Regions from separate parts of the Salipiger sp. ABN3_019 genome, predicted to be linked through region 3. Evidence: riboswitches for the same ligand, from Rfam matches in the RefSeq annotation. Region 3 holds a riboswitch; each other region holds the start of a gene.

Region 1 (7,454 bases), 240 kb from region 3:
GCGGCAACGGCCGCCGTCCCGATGGCGTGAACCTGATCGAGCAGGCCACCGGCAAGGGCACGCAATACGCTTGGAACACCGAGACCTTCAGCGGCCTCAACCTCGACGGCGAGACCCCGATCCTCGCGCTGTTCAACGACAGCCACATGGAATATGAAGCCGACCGTGCCGAGGATGACGAGCCCTCGCTGGCCGACATGACCAAGGCGGCGATCGAGTATCTGTCGAAGAACGACAACGGCTATTACCTCGAGATTGAAGCAGGCCGCGTCGACCACGCCAACCACGCGGGCAACGCCAAGCGCACGATGATCGACGGCATGGCCTTCGCCGACGCCGTGGCCATGGCCGACGAGCTGACCGATGACGCCGACACGCTGATCATCGTCACCGCCGACCACGAGCACTCGATCGCCTTCAACGGCTACTGCGGTCGCGGCACCCCGATCGAGGGCCTGTGCTACGACGTCGCCAAGACCGGCGAGATGCACTCGGACGAGCTGGTGCTGGCCGACGATGGCAAGCCCTACACCGTGGTGGGCTACCTCAACGGTGCCGGCTCGGTGCTGGTACAGGAAGGCAACGACTACGCCGGCTCGCGCCCCGATGTGACCCAAGAAGAGGCCACCGACCTCGACTATGTGCAGCAGGCGCTGATCCCCAAGTCGTCGGAAAGCCACTCGGGTGAAGACGTCGCCGTCTACGCCAAGGGCCCTTGGGCGCATCTCTTCGACGGCACCATCGAGCAGAACGTGATCTTCCACGTGATGAACCACGCCGTCGCCGCCGAGTGACCCTGATCTGATATGCTGGGCGGGGGCGGCGCTGACCGCCCCCGCTGCCGTTCCGACCGATAGGTACCCCAATGCTGACCCGCCGCAGGCTCATCGCCTCCGCCCTCGCCACACCCTTCATTGCCACCACTGCTGCCGCCGAAGACCCGCTGAAAGTGCGCGAGCTCTATCAGGCCAAGGGCCGCGGCCTTTCTGACCTCGCCAAGACCAGCGCCGGAAAGCGCCTGACGGTCGAGGGTTTCATGGCGCCGCCGCTGAAGGCCGAGAGCCGGTTTTTCGTGCTCACCAAGATGCCCATGGCGGTCTGCCCCTTCTGCGAGACCGAGGCCGAATGGCCCAATGACATCGTCGCGGTCTACACCAAGCGCATCGTGGATGTGACGCCCTTCAACGTGAAAATCGTCACCAGCGGCGTGCTGGAGCTCGGGGCTTACAAAGACCCAGAGACCGGCTTTCTCAGCATGATGCGCCTCACCGACGCCAGCTACGGCTGAGCTGCCATGTCCCTCCCTCTCGAGATCTCCGGGCTGACCGTGCGCAGCCCCCGCGACCGTGTTCTGCTGGATGTGCCCAGCCTCTCCGCCCCGGCGGGCACGCTGATCGGCATCCGCGGCGCCTCTGGCGCTGGCAAATCCACGCTGCTTTACGCCATCGCCGGGCTGCTCGAGCGCGCCACCGGCTCCGTGCGCTGGGGCGAGACCGACCTGCTTGCGCAGAGCCCCGAGCGCCGCGCGCGCTTTCGCGCCGGGAACATCGGCATGATCTTTCAGGACTTCCTGCTGTTCGAGGAGCTTGGCGCTCTGGACAATGCCGCACTCACCGCCCTCTTCCGCCCGCGCGCCGAGCGTGCCGCCCTGCGCCAGCGCGCCGCCCAGCGCCTCGCCGCGCTCGGGCTTTCCGACACCGACCGGCGTGTCACCAGCTTCTCGGGGGGTGAGCGCCAGCGCGTCGCCATCGCCCGCGCCATGGCCGCCGAAGCGCCGGTCCTGCTGGCCGACGAGCCCACTGCCAGCCTCGACCGGCCCAATGCCGACCGGCTGATCGACGATCTGGTTGGGCTGGTCCGAACGCAGGGCACCACGCTGATCGCCGTCAGCCACGATGCGGCGCTGCTGGCGCGGATGGACCGGGTGCTGACCATCGCAGACGGACGTCTCGCACAGGACGAGGTGGCGGCATGAGGATGCTCTGGGACAGCCTGCCGGTGCTGGCGCAGGACATCGGCCTGCTGATCCTGCTGCTGGCGCCTGCGCTGCTCACTGGCCTTTTGGTACTGCGCGGCTACGCACCTTGGCCGCTGCTGCGCGGGTTCCTCAGCCGGTTCCGGACCAGCGCCGCGCTTTTCGTTCTGCTGATCGCCATTTCGGTTGGCATGGGCGTCGGGCTGCTCGCGCAGGAGCGCGGGCTGCGTCACGGCACCGCGCGGGCCGCCGACAAGTTCGACCTCATCGTCGCCGCGCCGGGCAGCGAGCTGACCGCGCTGTTCGCCTCGGTGTTCCTGCAGCCTTCGGATATGGCGCTGATCTCGGGCGCCACCTATGCCGAGATCGAGACCCACGAGCATGTGGCCATCGCCGCGCCGCTGGCCTTCGGCGACAGCTATGGCAACGCCCCCGTGGTGGGCACCACCGCCGAATTCCTGCGCCACCTGAGCGATGATCGTATCGAGGGCAGTCTCTGGCAGGATCACGCAGAAGCGGTGATCGGCGCGCTGGTGCCGCTGGAGATCGGCGCGCAGTTCACTCCGGCGCATGGGGTTGGCGACGCCGCCGATACCGAGGCGCATGGCGATGAGCACGGTCATGGCGGCGGCATCACCGTCACCGGGCGCATGGCCCCCACGGGCACGCCATGGGACCGGGCGATCCTCATCCCGGTCGAATACGTCTGGGAAATCCATGGTCTTGCGAATGGTCATTCGCCGGATCGCGACACCCAGATCGGCCCGCCCTTCGATCCCGAATATTTCCCCGGCACGCCTGCTGTGGTGATCCGCTCCGACGAGCTTTGGGCCAATTATGCCCTGCGCTCGGAGTTCACCCGCGATGGCGAGACCATGGCCTTCTTTCCCGGCGCGGTGCTGTCTGGCCTCTACCGGGTGATGGGCGACGTGCGGCAGGCGATGTCGCTGATGGCCTTGGTCACACAGGTTCTGGTCGCCGCCTCGGTCCTGCTGGGCCTCTTCATCCTCACCCGCCTGTTCCGCCGCCAGATTGCCTTGTTGCGCGCGCTTGGTGCACCGCGCCGCTTTGTCTTTGCCACGGTCTGGGCGTTCAGCGCGGCGCTGCTGCTGAGCGGTGCGGTGCTGGGGCTCGGGGTCGGCTGGGGCGCGGCCGAGCTTTTGTCGCGCGTGGTCACCGCCCGCACCGATATCGCCATCTCTGCCCCGCTGGGATGGGGCGAGCTGCATTTCCTTGCTGGCTTTGTGTCGGTGACCATGCTGCTGTCGCTGCTGCCCGCCGCGATGGTGCTGCGACAGCCGGTTGTGGACGGGCTGCGCAGCTAAGCTGATGCTCCCCAGAGGCGCGACACCAAGCCGCCCCCTTCGCGCCCTCTGACCGTTTGTGATTGTTGCGCGACGGCGAACTAGCCGCTATTCGGTGCCTGCTTCGGTTCCGGGCGGCCTGCCGCTCGGTGAATAGGGAATGCGGTGCGGGCCTTGGCCCAACTCCGCAACTGCCCCCGCAACTGTAAGCGGAGAGCGATGCCGGACCATGTCACTGCTCCCTTCGGGGGCGGGAAGACCCGGCGAAGCTGTGACCCGCGAGTCAGGAGACCTGCCGAAGCCGATCACCCAGTCCCGGCGCGGGGAGCGCTGCGGGCGACGGACCTTCCGTAGAGGTGGCATGACGCTAACCGTCTGCGGAAGGAGAAGTCCCTTCTTACGACACATAAAAAGGAAGAAGGGACAATGAAGCGACCCATTTTGTTCGGCCTGCGCGCCGCAACTGCCCTAGCGGCAGCCAGCCTGTCCGGCGCGGCCTACGCGCAGGAGGGCTATGACCTCGGCACCATCACCCTCAGCGCCAACCGCGGCGAGAGCACCGAGATCGAGCGCAGCGGCGCGACGGTTGAGGTTGTGACCAAGGAAGATCTGGAAAAGACCGGCGAGACTCGTGTCGCCGACTATCTTGCCAGCCTTCCGGGCATCAGCGTGACCACCAACGGCGGCATCGGCACCAACACCACCCTGCGCATCCGCGGTGCCAGCGGCCAGTACATCGGCGTCTACATCGACGGGATCAACGTCAACGATCCGTCGGGCACGCAGATCGAATACGACTTCGGCGCGCTGACCACCGCAGACGTCAGCCGGATCGAGGTGCTGAAAGGCTCGCAGTCGGCGCTCTACGGGTCCGAGGCCATCGCCGGTGTGATCAACATCACCACAGCGCGCCCGACGGAGCCCGGCCTCAGCCAGAACGTCGCCGCCGAATACGGCAGCTACAACACCCGCAAGCTGAGCTATAACCTCGGCTATCTGGGCGAGCGCGGCAGCTTTGCCACCACCCTGAGCCGGGTCGAGACCGATGGCTTCTCTGCCGCCGACGAGGACGATGGCAATGACGAGGCAGACGGCCACGAGTCCACACGGCTCAGCTTCTCGGGCGATTACGCGCTGACCGATACGGTCAGTCTGGGCGCATCCGGCTTCTGGCAGAAGACCGAAACCGAATACGACGAAAGCTACCCTGTCCTTGCCGATGGCACCCATGACGAGGTCTCCAAGAGCGAGCAATACGGTCTGCGCGGCTTTGCCCGCATCGACGCGGGCGCGCTGAGCCACGAACTCTCGCTCCAGTATTTCGAGAACGACCGTTCGACGTCGAGCAACGGCTACGACTACCCGTTCTATGGCCAGCGCTGGACCCTCGGCTATCAGGGACAGGCAGAGCTTTCGGCCACCACGCTGACCTTTGGCGCCGATGCCACCCGCGAGCAGTATGAGAATGACGGCGACGAGGGCGATCAGGACACCTATGGCATCTGGGCCCAGGCAAATTGGCACCTGTCGGACCAGATCGAACTGGTGACCGCCCTGCGCCACGACGATCACTCGGATTTCGGCGGCAAGACCACCGGCCGCGTCTCGCTGGCCTATCTGCCCAGCGATGATGTCACCCTGCGCGCCAGCGTCGGCACCGGCTTCCGCGCGCCTTCGCTCTACGAGCGCTACAACGCCTATGCCGGCAATCCCGATCTCGAGCCCGAGACCTCGCTCAGCTACGAGCTTGGCGCCGAGAAGCGCTTTGACGGCGGCAAGATCACGGCGACACTCTTCCGCACCGAGATCACCGACCTCATCGAGTACAACTACGACACTTGGGCGTACTCGCAGGTCGAAGGGACAAGCTGGATGCAGGGTGTCGAGCTGTCCGGGGAAACGCAGATCACCGACAGGCTTGGGCTGGCGGCAGCCTACACATGGACCGACACCGAAGACGCCGAGACCGGCGACCGTCTCACCCGCGTGCCGCTGCATGATCTTGCGCTGACGCTTGATGCGGCGTTCACCGATGACTTCAGCGGCGCCTTCCGCGTGCGGCACGTCGCCGGGGTGGAGGACACCAACAACTCCCTGCCCGACTACACCGTCGCCGATGTGAATTTCCGCTACGCGCTGAGCGGCAATGCCGAGCTTTACCTGCGGGTCGAGAACCTCTTCGACGAGGACTATCAGACCGTGACAGGCTATGGCACCTCGGACCGCGCCGCTTATTTCGGCGTCCGGGGCAGCTTCTGATGCTGCGGCGCGCGCTGCTCTGCCTTGCCCTGGCCACCGCTCCGCTCGCGGGCGCGGCGGGCGAGGCACCGGCGCGCGTCGTCTCCATGAACCTTTGCACCGACCAACTGGCGATGCTGCTGGCCGCGCCGGGTCAGTTGGTCTCTGTCTCCGATCTGGCAAGCGACCCGCACAGCTCGGCCATGGCCGAAGAGGCTCGGGCCTATCCGGCGAACCACGGGCAGGCCGAGGAGGTCTGGCTGCTGCGCCCCGATCTGGTGATCTCGGGCAGTTTCACCGCGCAGGCGGCGGTGCAAATGCTGCAGCGCCTCGGCACCGAGGTGCTGACCCTGCCGCCCGCCTATTCGCTCGATGATGTGCCGGACCGCATTCGCGCTGTCGGGGAGGCACTGGGGCGCGAGGCACGCGCCGAGGCGCTCATCGCTGAGTTTCAAACGCAGCTCGCCGCGCTGCGCGCAGAGATCGCACGCCAGCCCACCGCCGCGCTCTACTACGCCAATGGCTACACCACGGGCGACAACACGCTGGCCGGGGAAATCCTTCTGGCCGCGGGCTTCGACAATATCGCCGGTCCGGGCGGCGGCGGTCATCTGCCGCTCGAAGCTCTGGCCATGGCCGATCCCGAGGCGCTGATCACCGCGCGCCCCTACCCCGGCGCATCGCGGTCCGAGGAAATCCTCGCGCATCCGGTGCTGCGCCAGATCCGCGAGGCGCGCGCCGGACATCAGATGACCGGCAGCGACTGGATCTGCGGCACCCCACACGTGCTGCAGGCCATCGCCGACCTCACCGACTTCCGCAAGGAGATCAAATGACCCGCGCCCTCGCGCTTCTCCTGCCGCTGGTGCTGGCGCTGGCGGCTCTCTCGCTGTCGCTTGGCCCCGCCGATGCGACCCTGCCCCAGAGCCTGCACGCGCTGATCGCGGGCGGCGACGGCCCGCTGCCCATGGTGATGCGCGAGATTCGCCTGCCGCGCATGCTGCTGGCGCTGATGATCGGCGGCTCGCTGGGGCTGGCGGGGGCGGCGCTGCAGGGCTATCTGCGCAACCCGCTCGCTGAGCCGGGCCTTTTGGGCGTCTCGGCCAGCGCCGCGCTTGGCGCCGTGCTGGCGATTCAGACCGGGCTCTCCGCCGCCTTCGCGCTCGCCCTGCCGCTGAGCGCGCTGGCCGCCGCGGTGGTTGCCGTGCTGATCCTCATGCTGCTGGCCGGGCGTGGCGGCGAGACGCTGACGCTGATCCTTGCCGGGATCGCGCTGTCGGCAGTGGCCGGCGCGCTGACGCAACTGGTGCTGAACCTCTCGCCCAACCCGTTCGCCGCCAGCGAGATCGTCTTTTGGATGATGGGATCACTGGCCGACCGTTCGATGTTGCACGTCTGGCTGGCGCTGCCCTTCATGGCGGTGGGTGTGGTCCTGCTCGCCGGTGTCGGGCGCGGGCTGGACGCGCTGACCTTGGGCGAGGACGCCGCGGCCTCCATGGGCATCAACCTGCAGCGCTTGCGCCTGCGTGTGGTGCTGGGCACCGCCTGCGTCGTCGGCGCGGGCACGGCTGTCGCCGGGGCGATCGGCTTTGTCGGGCTGGTGGTGCCGCATCTGCTGCGCGGCACCGTGGGCGGACGGCCCGGCGCACTGCTCTGGGTTTCGGCGGCGGGCGGCGCGGCCATGCTGCTGGCCGCCGACATCGCGGTACGGCTGGTGGCCCCCGAGCGCGACCTGAAGCTCGGCGTGCTGACCGCCCTCGTCGGCGCGCCCTTCTTCCTGCATCTCGTCTGGCGCAGCCGCGGAGACCGCGCATGACCCTGCTGAGCCTCTCCGATCTGTCGGTCACCCTGCGCAATCGCCCGGTCTTTTCGGGGCTTTCGCTGGAGATTGCCGAGCGCGAGGTCGTCGGCCTCATCGGTCCCAACGGCGCGGGCAA
Region 2 (7,454 bases), on a different contig from region 3:
TGGCTCTCGCGGAAGATGACATGCATGGCGGGCCCCAGGGTCTATGCGGTCTATTCGGCGGGCTGGCGGGCCGTCCCCAGCGCGGCCTCGATCACCTCGCGGCGGATGTCGTCATGTTCTGCGATGACCACCAGCTTGCCCTGCCGCGCCTCGCCCGGCTGCCACGGACGGTCAAACTGGTGGCGCACCCGCGCGCCCACCGCCTGCATCAGCAGCCGCATCGGCTTGCCTGCGACGGCAGCATAGCCCTTCACGCGCAAGATGTTGTGATCCCGCGCCAACCCCTCGATCGCGCCCACCAGCGCGGCGGGATCGGCCAGCTCAGGAAGGTCCACGACGATCAACTCAAAGTCGTCATGGTCGTGATCATGCGGCGTGTCGTGGTGACTGGGACGGGCTGCCATATCGTCCTCGGCCGCCGCCTCAAGACCGAGGATGACGCGCGGATCGACCACGCCTTCGGCCACCTCGATCACCGGGATCGGGCGCGGCGCTTCGGCGGCGATCACCTCCCGCGCCTTGGCGACGCCCTCCGGCCCGGCAAGGTCGGGCTTGGTCAGCAGCACGAGGTCGGCGCAGGCGATCTGATCCTCAAAGACCTCCGACAGCGGGGTCTCGTGGTCGAGGCTGTCGTCGGCAGCGCGCTGCGCATCGACCCGCGCCACATCGGGCGCGAACCGCCCCGCCGCCACCGCCTCGGCATCGGCCAGTGCGATCACCCCGTCGACGGTGATGCGCGAGCGGATGTCGGGCCAGTCGAAGGCCTTCAGCAAAGGTTTCGGCAGCGCCAGACCCGAGGTCTCGATCAGAATGTGGTCGGGGCGCGGCTCGAGCGCCATCAGCGCCTCGATGGTGGGAATGAAGTCATCGGCCACGGTGCAGCAGATGCAGCCGTTCGACAGCTCAAGGATATTCTCGGCCGGGCAGTCGGGGATGGCGCAGCCCTTGAGGATCTCACCATCGACGCCGACGTCACCGAACTCGTTGACCACCACGGCCAGCCGCCGCCCGCCGGGGTTCTGCATCAGCGCCGAGATCAGCGTGGTCTTGCCCGCGCCGAGAAAGCCGGTGATGACGGTGACAGGCAGTTTCGAAAGATCGCTCATGTGTCGGTCTCCTCAAGCGGATCGGGGAATTCGGCAGGCGGGATGCGCGCCACGCAGTTGCGTTTGAAATGGTCAGGCCGCTGCCGCCATGGGATCAGCCCGTCCGGCGCCGCGTGATAGGCGCGCGCGCCTTCAAGAAGCACCCCGGCCAGCGCGCTTTCGAGATTGCCGTAGACATAGGTCCATTTGCCGGCACCGCCGCGCAGCGCCGCGGTACAGCCCGCGTCGCAGTTCTGCAGGCATTCCACGGCGCGCAGACGCACGCCCTCGGGCGCACCCGCCGCCAGCAGCGCGTCGTAGAGCCGGCGCCCCGGGCGCAGCCCGTCGTTGTCGCCGGGCGTTTTGCTGTTTGCCTTAGGTCGGCATTTCACGCAGACCAACAGCTCGCTGTCGGCCTCGGTTCGTTCGGTCACTCTTAGCGTGTGCGCGCAGTTATTCATTCGCCTCGCCCTATCGGCAGTGCGCACGGAGGTATCGGCGGAATGAGTCCCGGCAAAAGGGTACACCCCGACACCGGCACACCCCGTCCGGTCTCATCAGTCAGGCTGGCAGGTCTCCCGGCTCACGGAATTCAAGGACATAAGCCCAGCGGACGCTCTGCCTTCCCAGCCTGTTGCGGCCAGTGGCAAGTTGAGCGCCCTTTTCCGTTCACGGTCGCGGGGGCGGCTGCTTTGGGCCTCTCACGAGGCCATCGCATTCCCTTTTCACCCGTTTACACGGGCACCAGCGTGATGCCAGATGCGCTCCAAAACCGACCCTTGTCAAGCGACGGAGCGTTGCAATGAGCGATGACCTCGACACACGCCACAACGAAAAGATGAAGCGCATCAAAGCCGCACGCACGCGGATGATGGCGACGAAAACCGAAGAAAAGGGCCTGATCATCGTCCATACCGGGGCGGGCAAGGGCAAATCTTCCTCGGGCTTCGGGATGATCATGCGCTGTATTGCGCATGGTATGCCCTGCGCCGTGGTGCAGTTCATCAAGGGCACTTGGGTGACCGGAGAAGCCGAGTTTCTGCGCAATCGCTTTGCGCAGGAGTGCCGCTTCTTCGTCTCGGGCGAGGGCTTTACCTGGGACACCCAAGATCGCCAGCGCGACATCGCCGCCGCCCGCAACGGCTGGGAGATCGCCAAGAAACAAATTCTCGACCCCGAGGTGCAATTCGTGCTGCTGGACGAGATCAACATCGCCCTGCGCTACGACTATCTCGACATCGACGAGGTTGTGGACTTTCTGCAGACCCACAAGCCGCCCATGACCCATGTCTGCCTGACCGGACGCAATGCCAAACCCGAGCTGATTGAGGCCGCCGATCTGGTCACCGAAATGAGCCTCCTCAAGCATCCGTTCAAAGAGGGCGTCAAGGCGCAGAAGGGCGTGGAATTCTGAGCTCTGGCGGTGCGTATGATGGCGCGCGCCGGCACCTGATCACACCCTGTCTGAGCGCTGTGCCCGCGTCTGGCCGACGGGCCGCAGACGTTTGCTTTGCCGCGCGACTCGCATCCGCGGGTGCGGCTCTGCTCTGCCGCAGAGCGCCGCCCGCCCGGCGATGCGCGGCGAAAGGCAGTTGCCAGAGCGGATCGTGAGCCGCTAAAGAACCTTCGTCGGTTTCCGAAAGGAATCAAAAGGGAATCCGCCACCGCGCCAAACGGTGAACCGGAACTGCCCCCGCAACTGTAGGCGGCGAGCACCAAGCGACACAGCCACTGTGGCCCAGAGCCATGGGAAGGCCGCTCGGTGCAACGACCCGCCAGTCAGGAGACCTGCCGACGCAACGCAACGCGGCCCGGACGGGGATGTCCGGGGAGGTGCCTATGAAATTCGTCTATCGGTGCCCAGGGGCACCGGCCATTGCCAGCTTGCGCGGGGGAAGCCAATCTTCCGTCGCCCCGCCAGCCGTGTGCGCGGCGTTCCCCTCCCTGTCTTCGGTCGGCCACCCTTCTGGAGACACTTCATGTATCGCGCACCCTTGATTGCGGCAGCCCTCGGGGTCGCCCTGCTGCCGCTGGCGGCAAATGCTCAAACATCCTATCCGCTGACGCTGGAAAACTGCGGCGTCGCGCTGACCATCGACGCCGCGCCCGAAAGCGCCGTGACGGTCGGCCAGGCCGCGACCGAGATACTCTACTCGCTGGGCCTCGGCGAGAAGGTGACCGGCACCTCGGTCTGGTTCACCAAGGTGCTGCCCGAGTTCGAAACGCTGAACGCCGGGATCGAGCGGCTGGCGGACAATGACCCGAGCTTCGAAAGCGTCGTCGCCAAGAAGCCCGGGCTCGTCGTCGAACAATACGAATGGCACATCGGCCCGCAGGGCATCGTCGCCACGCGCGAGCAGTTCCACGATCTTGGCATCCCGACCTACACGCTGCCCGCCGATTGCGTCGGCAAGGACAATTCGGTCGGTGTCGATGGCACGCGGCTCGAGCTCTACTCGATGAACAGCGTCTATCGGGGCATCACCGAGCTGTCGCAGATCTTTGACGTCGCAGAGAGCGGCAACGCGCTGGTCACTGATCTGAAGTCGCGCGAAGCGGCGGCCATCGAGAAAGCCGAAAGCCTCGATCTGCCAGAGGATGCGTCTGCGGTGTTCTGGTTCTCCTCGGCGGAGATGGACATCGACCCCTATGTCGCCGGTCAGGGCGGCGCGCCCGCCTATATGATGCAGGCGCTCGGGCTAGAGAACGTCGTCGACAGCAACGAGGAATGGCCCACCGTCAGCTGGGAAACCATCGCCCGTGCCAACCCGACGGTGATCGTCGCCGCCCGGATGGACCGCCGCCGCTTCCCCGCCGACGATATCGAGAAGAAGCTGGAGTTCCTGCGCACCGATCCCGTCGCGAGCCAGATGGATGCGGTGAAGAACGGTCGGATCGTGATCCTCGACGCGCATGGTATGGACCCTTCGATCCGCAATGTCGGCGCGCTTGAGACGCTGGCGGATGCGCTGAGCGGTTTCGACCTCGAATGACCGATCTGACGATGCCGGCGGGGGTCGCGCGGCCCCTGCTCCTGTGGGCACCTGCCGGCATCGCCGCTTTGGTGCTGGCGGTTGTCGCCGGGACCGTGCTGGGAGAGACGCCGCTGCCTTTGTCGATGGTGGCAGAGGTCTTTGCCAACCACCTATGGGGCGCAGGCCACGAGATTGATCCGATCGACGCCGGCATCATCTGGTCCTACCGGCTGCCGCGAAGTCTGGTTGCCGCGGGCTGCGGTGCGGGGCTGGCGCTGTCGGGCGTAATTCTGCAAGCGCTGGTGCGCAATGCGTTGGCCGATCCCTACCTGCTCGGGGTCTCGGCAGGGGCGGGAACCGGGGCGGTGGCCGTCACCATCCTTGGGCTCGGCGGTGGCGCGATCGGCATGTCGGCGGGCGCCTTTGCCGGGGCATCGCTGTCCTTCGTTCTGGTTGTCGTGCTGGCCCGGGCGGCGGGGGGCGGCTCGGCGCAGCTGGTGCTGGCCGGGATTGCCGGATCGCAGCTGTTCAATGCGCTGACGTCTTTTCTGATCACCAAGTCGGCCAATGCCGAACAGGCGCGCGGGATCATGTACTGGCTGCTCGGTAACCTGTCGGGGGTGCGCTGGCCGGATGTCTGGCTGGCGCTGCCCGCCGCCGGGCTGGGCCTTGCCGCCTGCGTCTGGTTTGCCCGCGCCTTGGACGCCTTTGCCTTTGGCGCCGCCGCCGCCGCTGCGCTTGGCGTGCCGGTGCGCCGCGTGCAGATTGTGCTGATCGGGGCGACCACGCTGATGACCGCCATCATGGTCAGCCTCGTCGGATCCATCGGCTTTGTCGGGCTGGTCATCCCGCATGCTATGCGCTTCATCGTCGGTCCGCGTCACCACCGGTTGATCCCGGCCTCGGCGCTTGCGGGTGCGGTGTTTCTCATCGCGGCGGATGTCGTCTCGCGCGTGCTCATTGCCGGGCAGGTGGTGCCGATCGGCGTGGTCACCGCCCTTGTCGGCGCGCCGGGCTTTGCCCTCATCCTGATCCGAAACCGGAGGCGGGCATGAGGTTGCATGCACAGGGGCTGGGCTGGAGTGCCCGCGGAAGACCCATCGTCGACGGGGTGACGATTGATATCGCGCCGGGCGAGACCTTTGGTCTCATCGGCCCCAATGGCTCGGGCAAATCCACGCTGCTGCGGCTGCTTGCCGGGCTCGCACCAAGGCCGCGCGGCACGGTCGCCCTCGATCAGCGCCCGCTGGCGGATTCTGACGCGGCGCGAGATCGCCCGGAGCATCGCCTTCGTCGAGCAATTCGCCGACACGTCCGAGGCGCTCTGCGTGCGGGATGTGGTGGAGCTGGGCCGCACGCCGTGGCTGTCGGCGCTGTCGCCCTTCGGCGCGCAGGACCGCCAGATCGTCACCGAGGCGCTGCGCGGCGTCGCCATGGAGCAGATGGCAAAGCGCAGTTGGTCCACGCTTTCGGGCGGCGAGCGGCAGCGGGTACAGATCGCCCGTGCTCTTGCCCAGAGGCCGCGGCTGCTGATCCTCGACGAGCCCACGAACCATCTCGACATTCACCACCAGCTGTCACTTCTGCGCCTGGTCAGCCGGTTGCCCGTGACTGTGGTGATGGCGCTGCATGACCTCAACCAGTCCATGGCCTGTGACCGGCTAGGAGTGATGGAGGCCGGTCGGCTGGTCGCCTGCGGTCCCCCGCGCGAGGTGCTGACGCCGCAGCGGCTCGCCCATGTTTTCCGGGTGCATGCCACCGCGCTGCACGATCCGGCTGACGACACGACGCTCTTCCGATTCCAGACACTTGAGGACTGACATGAAAGCAGCCGCCCTGTGGCTCGCCTGCCTGGCCATCTGGCCGCCCTACGCCGAGATCGCCCGCGTCACCGGCGGAGCAGCACCAAGAGAAGATAGAGCCCCCCGAGAAAGCCGGTCATCAGCCCGACAGGCATGGTCACCCCGAAGGGCGCGGCCTGGCTTGCCAAATCCGCCGCCATGAGTAGCGCCGCTCCGGTCAGTGCGGCGCTCAACAATGGCACCTCCGGTGCTCCGGTCAGGCGCCGTGCGAGCTGCGGCGCGGCGAGGGCGACAAAGGCGATCGGGCCGGTTGCGGCCGTGCCGACCGAAGAGAGCCCGACCGCCGCCATCACCAGCACCGCACGGACCCGCCCCACGGGCACGCCCAGTTGCCGGGCCATATCCTCGCCCATCTCAATGGTCGAAAGCTGCCGCGACAGCAGACAGACCGCCGGCGCAAATATCGCCAACCCCGCCCATACGGTGGCCGCATGCCCCCAAGTGCGCGCGTTCAGCGAGCCTGCGAGCCATACTTGCGCGGCCATGACCATGTCGATCTCGCCCATCGCCAGAAGGAGTGTATTGGCGCCTGTCAGAAACGCCCCTGCCCCGATGCCAACAAGGATCAGACGGTGGCCACCACCACTGCCGCTGCCGCTCCGCCGTGCCAACAGAAGCACCGTAATCGCGGTGAGAAGACCGCTGCCGACCGCTGAAAGCGCCGTGCGCAAAGGGTCGAGGCTGCTGAGGACGATTTGCATGACGGCACCGGTCGCCGCCCCCGTGGTAAAGCCGATCACGTCGGGCGAGCCCAATGGGTTGCGCGAAAGCGACTGAAACACCGCCCCCGCCATTCCAAGCGCCGCGCCGACCCCGGCGGCTGTCAGCAGCCGTGGCAAGCGCACGCTCTGCAGGATCCGTGTGGCGACGGGATCGCCCTGTCCGATCAGCGCCAGCCACACCTCCGGCGGGCTCAGCGCCAGCCGACCGGTGCCAAGCAGTCCCGCAGACAGGGCCAGAAGCACTGCGAGTATGCCAAACCCGGCAAGCAGCGATCGCGGTCGCCACAGCAGGCTCAGGCGGCCAAGCCTCTGTACTCTGCGCCCTGCCGGGATCATGGCCGGGCCAAGCGGAAGCGGCGGACAATATGGATAAAGACCGGTCCGCCGAGCAGCGCCGCGACGATCCCCGCCGCGACCTCAGCCGGGGCAACGAGCACGCGTCCAAGAATGTCAGCCAGCAGCAACAGCATCGCGCCGATCATCGCCGAAAGAGGCAGCACGCGCGCGCTTGCCGGCCCTGTGAGGGCCCGCGCTGCATGCGGCGCAACAAGTCCCACAAAGGCGATCGGTCCGGCTGATGCGGTGGCGGCGCCCGCCAAGACCATAACCGCAAGGCACGCCAGCGCCCAGACCCGGCGCGGATCGAGCCCCAGCACCCGGCCAAGGTCTTGTCCCAGCGCCAGCGCATCCAGTGCCGGAGCAAGCAGCAGCGCCACAGCGCCGCCGCAGGCCAGCGCCATGCACATGGTCAGACTGACGCCAAGGCCGCGTCCCGCGAGCCCGCCCGCGCCCCAATTGCGAAAGATATCG
Region 3 (7,454 bases):
GTCGAGCGATTTCAGCTCTTCTTGATAGTCGAAGTCCGGCCCCATCGGGTTGGTCTTCAGATCGTGCTGGCTGAGGATGTCGAGGTTGAGGCTCTTGGGCCACCAGCTGGTGACCGACTGGCCCCGCTCGGTCAGGCCGCCATGCATCACCGGGCATTTGCCTGCGGTGCTGATGTCGTTTCCGTCCATGTCAATTCTCCCATAGGATGGTCATCCTTGCGCGGGACGAAGGCAGGGCGTGGGGCGCTGGCGCGGGTCTTTGGCGGACCCTGCCCGGCTCGACGCCGTCTTCCCTCCTGCACGGTCAGTCTAACCAGACGGGCCGGACGGGTCAGGTGATTCGTACCACCTGACGTTGCGCATGCGTCATTCTGCCTCGGGCTAAATTATGAGTTTCACATGCTGCATTTATGTCACGAGCCGGTTACGCGAAGGCGCCATCACAGCGCCATGGCCGGGGTCGGGCCGCTGTCCTCCAGCTCCCAGATCGCGCGCCACTGGCCGCTGCGGCGCTCCAGCCGCAGGTAGTTGCGCGCTGCCGCGTAGCGCGTGCTTTGGCCCGGCAACGGGCGGATGCGGATCGGATGCTCGGGCAGCGGTGCCTCGCCCAGCCCCGCCAGCGTGCCCAGCCCCAGCGCATAGGCGCGCGGCGGCGCGCGGTGCGAAATGCCCGAAGCGACCAGCTGGTGGATGAGATGCTCGCCCGCGCCCATCTCGGCGCGGGTGGCGAGGTGGATCTCGCCCGACAGCACGGTGACCGGCCCGGCGCGGCGCATCCGCAGCACTTCGCTCAGCATCCGCCGCCATTCGTCGCGATGCGCGCGGCTCTGCCATTGGTCGCGCAGATCATCCTCGTATTTCTGCATCTTCGGGATCGCCATCATCAGCCCCTCGATCAGCGACAGGCGCGGGCCGAGCAGCGGCACGGAGGAGACGAGGAACGTATGCGGGCCGCCTTCGGTCTGGGTGACGCCCTGCCAGCCCGGCGCGCCCATGACTTGCCGGCGCTCCCGCTCGGATCGTAGATCAGGGCCAAAGAGCGTCAGGCCGGGCAGCTCGTGCCGCCATGACAGGCTGCGCCCCTCAGGGTCGAGGAAAAGCTGCGGCACATCCTCTTCGCGCGCCGCATGCTGGAACAAAAGATAGGTCTCGCGCGCGACGCGGAACAGCAGCTGCCCCACCGCCGAGCGGGTGGCGTCGCGGTGCAGCGAGCCCCAGCCGTCGCAGATGTCATGATCGTCCCAGACGCAAAGCGCGGGCACTTCGGCGGAGACCTCGGAAAATCCGGGGGCCGAGAAGGTGCTGAGGTAGCGCTCGTAGAAGCGGGCGCGCAGGTGGCGTTCGAGATCGGCAAGCTGCGCGGGCGTGGGGGTTTCGGGAATTTCGTCCGGCCAGTCGTCGCTGAGCGGATGGCCATGGGTCGCCTCGTCGGCATAGATTTGGTCGCCGCCCATGAGCATAAGGCCAAAGGCGCTGTCCCGGTGCTGGCCAAGCAGGCGCTGCCACATGGCGTTGCGCTCTTCGGCGTCGCGGCCAAGGTCGCCATGCTCTTCGCCGTTGCAGGAGACGAACGCGATGCGCAGATCACCGGAGAGATCGGCCTGCACCCAGCGCTCGGAGCCCTCGAAACTGTAGTGCGGCGCGTCCTGTGGCAGCGTCAGATCATAGCGCCAAAGCTGGCGGCCCTCGCAGGCGGCCAGAGGCAGCGGGGCGACACCCATGCCGCCCGCCAGCATCTCGCCGGGCGTCTCGCCCTCGGGGCGCACCACAAGCGCGGCGACGCGCAGCGCATCTGCCTTAGCGGCACGGAAATAGAGGATCGGGCCGATCCGATCGGGGAAACTGCTCATCTGCGGGGTCCTGCTGTGTCTTGCCTTCGCTAGAGATAGGCATCCGCCGCGGAAATGCCCGTGTCCGCGCGGAAAATCGCGCGGGAAGGTCTGTCAGACCTTGGCGATGGCCTCGGCGATCGCCGCCATACGCCCGGCACCTGTGGGCAGGGTCGGCAGCAGCGCAGCGAGCAGCAGACGGGCCTTGGCAGCGCTTAGGTCCCCGGCGAGCAGTGCGCCCGCCTCCACCATTGTGACGCCGCCGCTGTCGGAGCCATAGATGGCGCGGGTGCGTCCCTCGGGGCAGCGCGAGGCGAGGATCACCGGGATGCCCGCCGCCACCAGATCGCGCGTGGCATCCGCAAAGCCCTTGGGCGCATTGCCGCGGCCAAAGGCCTCGATCACCGCGCCGCTGGCGCCATTGGCCCCGGCCCACTGCAGATAGCGCGGCGTGCTGCCGAGCCCCAGCGCCACCAGCTCGACATCAGGATCAAGCGCGGGCGTGTCGATGACAAACCGCGGGCGTGCCGGGCGGGAGTAGAGATGCACCTCGCCCTCGTCGATCTCGCCCAGCTTGCCGTGGCCGTTCGAGCGGAATGTGTCGACGCGCGAGCTGTGCACCTTGCTGACGTAGCGCGCGCCGTGGATGTCGCCCTCGAAGACGATCACCGCGCCAACGCCGGTCAGGTCGGGCGTGGCGGCGGTGAGCAGCGCGTCGCGCATGTTGCGCGGCCCGTCGGTGTCGGGCTGGCCCGCGTGGCGCTGCGCCCCGGTGAAGACCACAGGCTTGTCGGATTTGACCAGCAGGCGGGCGAGGAAGGCGCTTTCTTCCATCGTGTCGGTGCCATGGGTGACGACCACCCCATCGACACCCGGCTCGGCAAGCCGCGCGTCGATATGGCGGCAGATACTATGGACCGTCTCGAGTGTCAGCGCGTTGCTGCCCGCCGCGGGAAGGTTGTCGACGGTAACGTCGATGCCCGGCAAGGGCGCATGCAGGTTTTTCAGCAGCGCGTCGCCGGTGAGCCCGGCGGTCACGGGGCCCCCTTCGGTCTGGGCAAAAGAGGCGATGGTGCCTCCGGTCGCGACGAGAACGATATGGGGCATGCGAAACTCCTATGGCACGGGATGCGCGGACCATGAGGCCCGGCGGCGACTGCGCGGAAGGATCGGCGCAGTGCCACCCACGCGGGATCGACCATGCAGAGGTTCGGAACCTTAGGGAAGATAGCGTTTTGGGAAGATACGGGGGGAGGCGGCGACCCAAGGGAGGAGGAGAAGGGTCGCCGCCGATTTCCGGGGCTTGAGGGAGGAGGAGTAAGCCCCGGGAAATCCCGTAACGCGTTTCCGCGTCTGTGAGCAGAATGTACTAACTGTTCCAATTGCTCACAATCGCAAAAGCTGCAAGCCTGCCCTGCTCTGTGCGCATGGCAGCGAGAACGCGGCAAATCCGCTCCAGTTTCAGCGATCTGCGTTGGTCGCAGCAGTCCACCCCTCAATGATGCAAGGGCGGGCTCGGATTGCGGCGTCTGGCGCTGCGGTGGCGGATGTGGTCTCTGGACCGCAGGCATTCCGAGGCACCACCTGCGCCGCGTGTCTCATCTGCCTCATTCCACATCATCTTGCGATTTCCGATCCGCCCACCGCTAACTGTATGTTGACGGCCTATTGGTGAACTGATCTACATGTAGTTGCTTTCGGTTCATCGAGTCGGGTGACGGCCCGGCGCGGCGCTAAGAGGGAAACCGGTCTGATTCCGGTGCTGCCCTCGCAACTGTAAGCGGCGAGTGAAGGCCCTGAGAGCCACTGGGATATCCCGGGAAGGCGCGGCCGGAACCACGACCCGCAAAGCCAGGAGACCTGCCGGAAGCCGGATAGAATTTACCACGAACGGAGGGTTCGGGGCGTGATCAAACGGCGGCAGGCAAAAGTCCTGTCCGGCGGTGCGCCCTCCCCTTCACAGCTTAGGACGCAAGAGCATGATCACCGTCTACTCGAAACCGGCCTGCGTGCAGTGCACCGCAACCACCCGCGCGCTGGACGCCAAGGGCATCGATTACAACGTGATCGACCTGACCGAGGACGCCGACGCCATGGCCCGCGTCACCGAGATGGGCTATCGCCAGGCGCCCGTGGTCACCTCGGGCGAGGACCACTGGTCGGGCTTCCGCCCCGACCTGATCGCACGCATCGCCTCCTGATCATTCGAGGGGATCGGCCATGTCCGGGCTCGTCTATTTTTCTTCTGCCAGCGGCAACACCGCGCGCTTCATCTCTGGCCTTGGCCGGGCGGCGCTGCGCATCCCGGTGTCGCCGAAAGAGATGACGCCCGAGACCGCCGACCCCTTCGTGCTGATCTGCCCGACCTACGCCGATGGCGAGGGCCGGGGCGCGGTGCCGAAACAGGTGATCCGCTTTCTCAATGACCCGTCCCGCCGCGCGCTGCTGCGCGGCGTGATCGCTGGCGGCAACCGCAACTTCGGCGAGACCTTCGCCCTTGCGGGCCGCGTCATCGCGCAAAAATGCAATGTCCCCCTGCTCTATTCCTTCGAGCTGGCGGGAACGACCAAGGATTTCGCCCGCGTCAACGACGGGCTCGACGCTTTCTGGGGGACCCCATGCTTGACCGCCTGAACGAGACGCTGGATTACCACGCGCTCAACGCGATGCTGAACCTCTATGACGAGGCCGGCAACATCCGCTTTGAGGCGGACCGCATGGCCGCGCGGCAGTATTTCCTGCAGCACGTGAACCAGAACACGGTGTTCTTTCACTCGCTGACCGAGAAACTGGGCTATCTCGTCGACGAGGGCTATTACGAGGCCGAGGTGCTCGCGCAGTATGAGCAGAGCTTCCTGCAGAAGATCTGGGACGCGGCCTTTGCCAAGAAGTTCCGCTTCCCGACCTTCCTCGGCGCGTTCAAATACTACACCTCCTACACGCTGAAGACCCGCGACGGGAAACGCTTCCTCGAACGTTACGAGGACCGTGTGGTGATGGTGGCGCTGGCGCTGGCGCGCGGCGACGAAGGGCTGGCGATGTCCTTCATGGAAGAGATCCTGTCGGGCCGCTTCCAGCCCGCCACGCCGACCTTCCTCAACGCGGGCAAGAAGAGCCGGGGTGAGCTGATCTCGTGCTTCCTGCTGCGCATCGAAGACAACATGGAAAGCATCGGCCGCGCCATCAACTCGTCGCTGCAGCTGTCGAAGCGTGGCGGCGGCGTCGCCCTGATGCTGACAAACATCCGCGAGGCCGGCGCGCCGATCAAAGGCATCGAGAACCAATCCTCGGGCGTCATCCCGGTGATGAAGCTGCTCGAAGACAGCTTCTCCTACGCCAACCAGCTTGGGGCCCGTCAGGGCGCGGGCGCGGTCTATCTGAACGCGCACCACCCCGATATCCTGAAGTTCCTCGACACCAAGCGTGAAAACGCCGACGAGAAGATCCGCATCAAGACCCTCAGCCTTGGCGTGGTGATCCCCGATGTGACCTTCGAGCTCGCCAAGCGCAACGAGCCGATGTACCTCTTCTCGCCGCATGACGTGCAGAAGGTCTATGGCGTGCCCTTCTCGGAAATCTCGGTCACCGAGAAATACGAGGAGATGGTCGAGGACAAGCGCATCCGCAAGACCAAGATCAACGCCCGCGCCTTCTTCCAGACGCTGGCCGAGATCCAGTTCGAGAGCGGATATCCCTACATCATGTTCGAGGACACGGTGAACGAGATGAACCCGGTGGACGGGCGCATCACCATGTCGAACCTCTGCTCGGAAATCCTGCAGGTGGCCGAGGCGTCGGAGTTCAACGACGACCTGAGCTACTCGAAGCTGGGCACCGACATCTCGTGCAACCTCGGCTCGATGAACATCGCCAAGACGATGGACGGCCCCAACTTCGGCACCTCGATCGAGACCGCGATCCGCGCGCTGACCGCCGTGTCGGAAATGTCTGCGATCGACAGCGTGCCCTCGATCCGCCGCGGCAACGACGAGAGCCGCGCGATTGGCCTTGGCCAGATGAACCTGCATGGTTACCTCGCCCGCGAGCATGTGCACTACGGCTCGGACGAGGGGGTCGAGTTCACCTCGGTCTATTTCGCCGCCGTGGCCTATCACGCGCTGCGCGCCTCCTGCGCCATGGCGCGGGAAAAGGGCATGACCTTCAAGGGTTTCGAGAAGTCGAAATACGCCAACGGCAGCTTCTTCGAGAAATATGTGACCCGCGACTGGCTGCCGCAGAGCGAGACCGTCGCCAAACTGTTCGACGGCATCGCCCTGCCCTCGCGCGCCGACTGGGAGCAGCTGAAGGCCGACGTGATGGAGCACGGGCTGTACAACCGCAACCTGCAGGCGGTTCCGCCCACCGGCTCGATCAGCTACATCAACAACTCGACCTCCTCGATCCACCCGATCGTGTCGAAGATCGAGATCCGCAAGGAAGGCAAGATCGGTCGCGTCTACTACCCGGCCGCCTTCATGAACAACGAGAACCTCGAGTATTACCGCGACGCCTATGAGATCGGTCCGGAGAAGCTCATCGACACCTATGCCGCCGCCACCGAACACGTGGATCAGGGCCTGTCGCTGACGCTGTTCTTCCCCGCCGAGGCGACCACGCGGGACATCAACCGCGCGCAGATCTACGCGTGGAAGAAGGGGGTCAAGACGATCTACTACGTGCGCCTGCGCCAGACCGCGCTGGAGGGCACCGAGGTGCAGGGCTGCGTGTCCTGCACGCTCTGAGGCGGCCGCGGGGGCTCTGCCCCCGCACCCCCGGAGTATTTTTGGAAAGATGAAAGGGGCGCGGGGCGCTCTGGATGATAGAGGGCCGATGGCCCGCGAATGGGATGATCCGATGAAGGACAGTGTCACCTCCCCCGCCGTGCCGCGGGCGATCAACTGGAACCGGCTGCAGGACGAGAAGGACCTCGAGGTCTGGAACCGTCTGACCGTCAACTTCTGGCTGCCCGAGAAGGTGCCGCTGTCGAACGACGTGCAAAGCTGGGCGACGCTGACCGAGGCCGAGCAGCGGCTGACCATCCGGGTGTTCACCGGGCTCACCCTGCTCGACACCATCCAGAACAGTGTCGGCGCGCCGGCGATGATGCCCGATGCGCAGACCCCGCATGAAGAGTCGGTGCTGACCAACATCGCCTTCATGGAAGCGGTGCACGCGCGCAGCTACAGCTCGATCTTCTCGACGCTCTGCTCGACCCGTGAGGTCGACGAGGCCTTCCGCTGGTCGGAAGAGAACCCGCATCTGCAAGCCAAGGCGCGCGCGGTACTGGAGACCTATGCCGCGGGGAGCGATCCGCTGAAGCGCAAGGTCGCCTCGGTGTTCCTTGAGAGCTTCATGTTCTACTCGGGCTTCTACCTGCCGATGTATTGGTCGAGCCGCGCCAAGCTGACCAACACCGCCGACCTCATCCGGCTGATCATCCGCGACGAGGCGGTGCACGGCTATTACATCGGCTACAAGTTCCAGCGCGCACTGGAGCGCGAGAGCGAGGCGCGCAAGGCCGAGCTGAAGGAATACGCCTTCTCGCTGCTGTTCGAGCTTTACGACATCGAGGCGCGCTACACCGAAGAGCTGTATGACGGCATCGGGCTGACGGAAGAGGTCAAG

What was found. Region 3 has a riboswitch for cobalamin ahead of nrdH (glutaredoxin-like protein NrdH). Riboswitches for the same ligand answer to the same signal wherever they lie in the genome.
Region 1: another riboswitch for cobalamin. It lies ahead of ACXAD2_RS26840 (TonB-dependent receptor plug domain-containing protein); the one in region 3 lies ahead of nrdH (glutaredoxin-like protein NrdH).
Region 2: another riboswitch for cobalamin. It lies ahead of ACXAD2_RS04760 (DUF1636 family protein); the one in region 3 lies ahead of nrdH (glutaredoxin-like protein NrdH).

What each region holds. Positions count from the first base shown of each region.
Region 1 covers NZ_JBSWTP010000010.1:1,023,754-1,031,207, forward strand. The annotation lists gene ACXAD2_RS26820 (alkaline phosphatase) at 1-794, shown strand, start outside; gene ACXAD2_RS26825 (hypothetical protein) at 866-1,288, shown strand; gene ACXAD2_RS26830 (ABC transporter ATP-binding protein) at 1,295-1,975, shown strand; gene ACXAD2_RS26835 (ABC transporter permease) at 1,972-3,300, shown strand; cobalamin riboswitch at 3,388-3,593, shown strand; gene ACXAD2_RS26840 (TonB-dependent receptor plug domain-containing protein) at 3,706-5,538, shown strand; gene ACXAD2_RS26845 (ABC transporter substrate-binding protein) at 5,538-6,353, shown strand; gene ACXAD2_RS26850 (FecCD family ABC transporter permease) at 6,350-7,333, shown strand; gene ACXAD2_RS26855 (ABC transporter ATP-binding protein) at 7,330-7,454, shown strand, end outside.
Region 2 covers NZ_JBSWTP010000004.1:177,118-184,571, forward strand. The annotation lists gene cobN (cobaltochelatase subunit CobN) at 1-26, opposite strand, end outside; gene cobW (cobalamin biosynthesis protein CobW) at 51-1,106, opposite strand; gene ACXAD2_RS04760 (DUF1636 family protein) at 1,103-1,546, opposite strand; cobalamin riboswitch at 1,637-1,849, opposite strand; gene cobO (cob(I)yrinic acid a,c-diamide adenosyltransferase) at 1,888-2,499, shown strand; cobalamin riboswitch at 2,700-2,895, shown strand; gene ACXAD2_RS04770 (ABC transporter substrate-binding protein) at 3,065-4,078, shown strand; gene ACXAD2_RS04775 (FecCD family ABC transporter permease) at 4,075-5,115, shown strand; partial or broken gene ACXAD2_RS04780 (ABC transporter ATP-binding protein) at 5,112-5,880, shown strand; gene ACXAD2_RS04785 (FecCD family ABC transporter permease) at 5,949-6,887, opposite strand; gene ACXAD2_RS04790 (FecCD family ABC transporter permease) at 6,977-7,454, opposite strand, start outside.
Region 3 covers NZ_JBSWTP010000010.1:779,510-786,963, forward strand. The annotation lists gene katG (catalase/peroxidase HPI) at 1-189, opposite strand, end outside; gene ACXAD2_RS25660 (alkaline phosphatase D family protein) at 441-1,850, opposite strand; gene ACXAD2_RS25665 (asparaginase) at 1,944-2,936, opposite strand; cobalamin riboswitch at 3,511-3,711, shown strand; gene nrdH (glutaredoxin-like protein NrdH) at 3,809-4,030, shown strand; gene nrdI (class Ib ribonucleoside-diphosphate reductase assembly flavoprotein NrdI) at 4,050-4,463, shown strand; gene nrdE (class 1b ribonucleoside-diphosphate reductase subunit alpha) at 4,448-6,571, shown strand; gene nrdF (class 1b ribonucleoside-diphosphate reductase subunit beta) at 6,684-7,454, shown strand, end outside.